2 regions of the Virgibacillus sp. W0181 genome follow, and region 1 is predicted to be linked to the other one. Evidence: predicted binding sites of a transcription regulator. Region 1 holds the regulator's gene; the other holds the start of a gene.

Evidence for each region. Region 1 encodes NrdR, which represses ribonucleotide reductase genes. Its sites were predicted from a motif close to AACACNATATATNGTGTT; they were not measured.
Region 2: a site for NrdR is predicted at 1,684-1,701, ahead of ACLIBG_RS06455 (vitamin B12-dependent ribonucleotide reductase). Genes of this name have one in related genera too.

Annotation. Positions count from the first base shown of each region.
Region 1 covers NZ_JBPYCR010000034.1:6,606-10,042, reverse strand. Annotated here, with positions in the region: gene ACLIBG_RS12425 (glyceraldehyde-3-phosphate dehydrogenase) at 1-683, shown strand, start outside; gene nrdR (transcriptional regulator NrdR) at 945-1,415, shown strand; gene ACLIBG_RS12415 (replication initiation and membrane attachment family protein) at 1,455-2,807, shown strand; gene dnaI (primosomal protein DnaI) at 2,829-3,437, shown strand, end outside.
Region 2 covers NZ_JBPYCR010000010.1:69,041-72,477, reverse strand. Annotated here, with positions in the region: gene ACLIBG_RS06465 (DEAD/DEAH box helicase) at 1-942, opposite strand, end outside; gene ACLIBG_RS06460 (rhodanese-like domain-containing protein) at 1,159-1,536, opposite strand; gene ACLIBG_RS06455 (vitamin B12-dependent ribonucleotide reductase) at 1,790-3,437, shown strand, end outside.

The DNA.
Region 1 (3,437 bases):
TTATTACTGCTCCTGGTAAAAATGTAGATAAAACAATCGTACTTGGAGTAAATGAGGAGCAATACGATCCAGAAGAAGACGATATTATATCTAACGCTTCTTGTACTACGAATTGTCTTGCTCCAGTCGTTAAGGTACTTGACGAGTCATTTAAAATTAAAAATGGGTTGATGACAACTGTTCATGCATTTACATCGGATCAATTAAGCTTGGATAATCCGCATAAAGACTTACGTCGGGCACGAGGGTGTACACAATCCATTATTCCAACTTCTACTGGTGCTGCAAAAGCGCTTGGTGAAGTATTACCGCATTTAAACGGGAAATTACATGGAATGGCTTTGCGAGTTCCAACTCCGAATGTATCGCTCGTTGATCTAGTGGTTGATGTGGAAAAAGATGTAACGGTTGAAGATGTAAATGAAGCATTCAAACAGGCATCCCAGAATAACATGGATGGTATTATGAAATATAGCACAGAGCCACTTGTTTCCATTGATTACACATCATCTGAGTATTCGGCTATTATTGACAGCTTAACCACCATGGTTATGGATAACAACAAAGTAAAAGTGTTGGCATGGTATGATAATGAATGGGGGTACTCTAAGCGCGTCGTTGATTTAACCAAATATGTGGGGACGAAATTGGTACAAAAGAAAGAAAAAGTTAATATATTTTAATTGAGGTCTCACAGGATATTAAACATCACAACGTCAAATTATATAAACAGATTTTTATCAAGGAAAAATACGGTTGCCTTTTTCATTTTATATATGAAGAAGGCAACCGTTTATTTGTATTAGGGAAAAATGATAAATCATGTTAAAATATAAGGAAAGATAGAATGAACGTGTAATTTATACTCGATAATATACACAAGATATGACCATTTAAAAAAAGCTCTTTTAAAATGAAAGTCACTACGAATGGGGTTAACAGAAATGAAGTGTTCAAATTGCCATAATAAAAGCACAAAGGTTTTGGATTCCCGTCCAATTGAAGAGGGTCGAGCGATTCGGAGAAGACGAGAATGTGAACGTTGTGGATTTCGATTTACCACCTTCGAACGAATGGAAGAATCCCCTTTAGTTATCGTGAAGAAGGACGGTACAAGACAGGAATTCAGCCGCGAAAAATTAATTCGAGGATTAATACGAGCTTGTGAAAAAAGACCAGTCCCTATCGAAAAAATTGAAGAAATCGCTATTGGTGTGGAAAAAGAAATACGTAATTCCGAGCTATCGGAAATCGAGAGCAAATATATAGGTGAAATGGTTATGACCAGACTATCGGAAGTGGATGATCTTGCCTATATTCGCTTTGCCTCCGTCTATAGGCAATTTAAAGATATTAATATGTTTTTGGACGAGTTGAAAGAATTAATTAATCGAAATAAGGATAAAAACGATTAGTTACCACTGAAGTTATCTAATAAGAGAGGGTTACATCTGATGAAATATATTGGCAAAATATTACCTGTTGATGGGTATTATGTTTTATTAAGAGGGAATCTTCCTGTAGATTATGCAAGTTCTCTGACTCATTTGTATCAGCCCTTAATCGGAATGGAATCCGTAATGTTATACCAAACATTATTGCACGAGATAACAATACAAGGCGAAACCTCTATACAGACGCACCACACATTGATGAACTATCTGAATATCCCTTTGGATCAAATATATGAGGCGAGGCTTAAGTTGGAAGGAATCGGGTTGTTAACTACATATGTAAACAATGCTGGAACAAATAGGTCGTATACATATGAACTGCAAGCCCCATTTGCTCCTGTCAATTTCTTACAAGATGCCATGTTATCTGAATTGCTATTTCATCATATAGGAGAGAAAAAGTACGAACTATTAACCCGTGTTTATACACCTGTTCCGAATGAAAAAAAAGGCGAAAATATAACAGCAACATTTCAAGATGTATTTCAAACATTTAAGCCAAATTTTGAAATTGTAAATAATCAAGAAGAACAGCCTATTCAGACTACTAACACACAACAAATTGACTTCTCGTGGATGGAACAAATGCTGAAACAGCGGATGATTCCGGTAAAAAATGTACTTACTAATGAAAATAAAGTGTTAATCTCGCAAATGATGCTACTATACGATCTGGAACCTTATGAAATAGATAAATCTGTATTATGGGCCGTATCTGAAGACCATGTGCTAGATCAGAAGGAATTCAAAGATGCCTGTCATGATTTGTTTAAAGTTAAGCATAATCAAGCATCAATCCAATTGGTGAACAATCAGAAAATAGCCAAGGAAGAAGAAGACAAAGACATCCCGCAAACAAAAGAACAGCAGCTTGTACAAGCTTTGCAGAAAATGACGCCAAAACAATTGCTGGAAGATTTATCAAATGGCAATCATGCATCGGAACAGGATATGAAAATTATTCGAGAAGTAATGACAAAACAAGGTCTACCACCAGCCGTAATGAATGTATTAATTCATTATGTACTACTACAATCGGATATGAAACTGTCGAAAGCCTATATGGAAAAAATAGCAAGTCATTGGTCACGGTCGAATTTGAAAACTGCAAAAGACGCAATGGAATTTGCGAAGAAGGAAACGAATAAGCGCTACCAAAAATCCTATACAAAAAACTCTAATTATAATAGACAACGAACGACAGGTGCTGTTTTGCCCGAATGGTTCAAAGATAGAAAAAAACAGAAGCCATCCAAAAAAAGCGTTCCTCCTGCACCGACCAATAATAACGAAAGTGAAAAAGAGGAAGTATTGGCACTTCTGCGTAAACATGTGGGCACGAATGAAAAATAACCATTTGCAAGGATGATTTTTATGGAATCCATTCAATCGACATTAAAAAAATGGATGCAAACAAATGCGAGTTTTAGGGAAAGACATGACAAAATGCAGCAGGAAATATTAAGTCATCCAGATATAAAGCAGTTCTTATCTGCTCATCCAGAACTATCGAAACAGGAAATAAATAAAAACTTGATTAAACTGCATGAATATATTTCACAATCAAAGCAGTGCAGCCAATGCACCTCTTATTCAAGATGCAAAAATATGTTGCAAGGGTACTCCCCCATTTTACGCGTGGAAAACGGTGAAATTCGAATTGCTTACGAAAAGTGCCATAATCATATTGCACATGAGCAACAAACAGAACAACAAAACCTTATAAAAAGCTTATATATGCCAAAAGAAATTTTGGAGGCAACAATTGATCAAATAGAATTCGACCAAGGTAGAAGTCAAGCTATTCGAGAGATAAGTTATTTTCTGGATAATGCAAAGACACAGCTTCCGAAAAAAGGTATGTATATAACCGGTCCATTTGGAGTTGGAAAAACATATTTTCTTGGAGCGGTCGCCAATAAATTGAAAGAGTATCACATTTCGACAATGATGATCTATATGCCTGAATTCGTTCGCGAAATA
Region 2 (3,437 bases), on a different contig from region 1:
TGAGCATAATTCACGCAAGTACATTATTCTTGAAAAGGCAGTAAATAATTCAGCATTACTCTCTATATCCGTATATACTTCCAATTCTTCCGGAGAAAAGTCAATCCAAATGGTCTGAATATCCCGTTTCACATTATTTAATGTAGTATTTTCTCTCGTGTTTCTAACCATCACTTTTTGAACTAATTTTTTTAAAAATGCATCCTTTTTTATTTGGCTCCGATTTTTACCGAACTTTTCTTGAAAGGAGGAATAACTTCCTAAATGTCCGGGTTTTAATATAGAGATTAAATTAAATATTTCTATAAGCTGATTTTGGACCGGTGTAGCGGTTAAAAGTAAACAATATTTTTTATTAATCGATTGGACAAATTGATAATTTTTTGTTTTGTGGTTTTTTAATTTATGTGCTTCATCAATGAGAAGTAAATCGTAATCCAACTTCTGAATATCCTCTTTATGAGGGGAGCGTTTCGCCGTATCCATAGATGTTACAAATACATTATGTTGATTCCAGGCATAATTTTTACGATAAGCTACAGCAGGTATGTAAAATTTTTCATTTAATTCTCGTACCCATTGGTTAACTAGTGAAGCGGGTACAAGCAACAGAATATTTTTAACTAACCCTCTGATCATATATTCCTTAATAATTAGTCCCGCTTCAATTGTTTTTCCTAACCCTACCTCATCAGCTAAAATAGCACGACCATTCATATCCTCTATGACGGTTTCGGCAGACTTAATTTGGTGGTCCAAAAATTGGACATGTGGTAAATGTTTAAGTGCACGGAGTCCATTAAAATCAGGAGAAATCGAATTGGCCTCTGCTTCGTATGCAAGTTGAAATAGTTGCCACGATGAAAAAGGCCCTTCGTTTTTAAGATTTAATTCCAATTCTTTAATGAAGGTGTGGTCTTTTTTAACGTTAATTAGTTCCATGGAATACCTCTTTTGTTTGTGTTGTACTGTAAATTAAAATTTTTTGATGTGATTGATTCGTCATCAGTTTCAATATTAGTATAACCAAGAGAAGTAATTTTCATTATGTGACCGATGGCAGCGAAGGGTTATTTGATTAATTGAAGGTTTTTCGCATAATGCTGTAGTTTATAAAATTATATAAAAAAAAGCGCCTTTTAATAAAGACGACTTTTTTTACTTCTTCTTTTTTACTTTTCCAGTCCACTTTTTAAATCCGCCCTGTAATTGATTAATGTTTTGATAGCCTTTTTTATTCAATAAGTGAGCTGCTCTAGCGGAACGTCCACTATTTTGACAATATAAATATACGGGTTTATCGGGACGAATTTCTACTAGACGTTGTTTCATTTGCGTCAATGGAATGTTTCTTGCCCCAAGAATATGACCATTATCAAATTCTTGTGGTTCTCTTACATCAATTAACTGTGCTTTTCTATATCCTTCTATGAATTGTTCTTCTGTTAGCACATGTAAAAATGTACGTTGTTTAAAGTAACGAAAAGCCGTAAAAGCAATAATAGCAATTATTAGTGCAATTGTTACATAAAGCATGGTAAGACCTCCTTTTTCTATCTAAGCAGCATATAAATGTACATACGTAAATTATATCATCCATTAATCTATCAAGAAACAAGCAATTCTTATCTAATTACATAAATAAAGCAAAATGTCAATATATAGATGTAGTATTTTTATAAAAATACTATATATTGATTTAGTATAGAATGGATGATATATTTATATTAACATAAAATCCAACAAAAATCGTTTAAAATGAAATGTTGATTAAAAGGAGCGATTGATGATGTCGAATACAGTTCAAGAGCAAATGGAAATAAACGTATCTTCTCTAAATAAAGATATTCAACTATTTCCACAAGTACATCCAATTGATAATGATATGAAAATAACACATACAGGAGTATCCCGATTAGTGATGCTTGATCGTTATGCATTTAAAGATACAGAGAAAAAAACAGTCAAAAAAGGTGATTTTGTTGTATTAACCGTTAAATCTGATCCGAATTTTCCTGCGAGAGGTTTCGGTTTTATAAAGGATATTGACTGGGATAATAATATGGCCACGATTATTGTTTCCTCAGAATTTACCGGTATCCTGGAAGGCGTTGAAGCGGAAACGGGTATCGTGAAACGTAATCTAGCCGTAATAGACAAACCGTTGGAAATTTTTTATGAACAGATTGCCAAAAGAAACGCTACAGGATTAGTCGCTGTAGAAAACACAAGCGAAAAACAGAAGGAATGGTTTGATAAATTTTATAAAGAATTATCCGATTTAAATTTTATTCCTGCTGGTAGAGTTTTATATGGGGCAGGCGCAAACACAGATGTTACGTATTTTAATTGTTATGTTATGCCTTACATTAAAGATTCACGAGAAGGTATTTCGGATCACCGAAAACAAGTGATGGAAATTATGTCACGCGGTGGGGGAGTAGGAACGAATGGATCGACACTACGTCCACGGAATACATTGGCACGAGGTGTAAATGGAAAATCATCCGGCTCCGTTTCTTGGCTGGATGATATAGCGAAATTAACACATCTTGTAGAACAAGGCGGGTCAAGAAGAGGTGCACAAATGATTATGCTCGTTGACTCTCACCCGGATATAATCGAATTTATTATTTCTAAGATGCAAAATCCAAGAATTTTGCGCTATCTGATTGAAAACACGAAAGATGACCAAATAAAACGATTAGCAAACGAAAAACTAAAATTCACTCCATTAACCAATACAGAGCAAGATCTTTATCAAGGTATATTAAATTATAAAAGCATGCCTGGAATTGGTGGATTCACCGAAGAAGCGATCAAAGAAGCAGAAGAAAAAATAACAACCGGCGGAACTTATACAGTTCATCATCCGGACTTTTTGTCAGGAGCGAATATATCAGTATGTTTAACTAAAGAGTTTATGCACGCTGTTGAAAATGATGCTATGTATGAATTGCGTTTTCCTGATGTGGAAAATTATTCTGAAAAAGAAATGAAAGACTATAATGAAAAATGGCATGAAATTGGTGATGTGCGTAAATGGGAAAAAATGGGGTATGGCGTTCGCGTCTACCGGCGTATTAAAGCGAAAGAGCTTTGGGATTTAATTAATATTTGTGCAACATACGCGGCAGAACCAGGTATCTTCTTTATAGATAATGCAAATGATATGACAAATGCTAAAAGTTACGGACAACAAGTGGTGGCGACTAACCCTTGCGGCGAACAACCGCTAGCTCCTTATTCCGTTTGTAACCTAGCAGCAGTTAATTTAGCTCAAATGGCGAATAAACAATCCAAAACCATTAATATTGAGAAGTTGAAACGAACGGTTGAAACCGGGGTTAGAATACAGGACAATGTCATCGATGCAACTCCATATTTCTTAAAGGAAAATAAAAAGCAAGCATTAGGCGAAAGACGAGTAGGTTTAG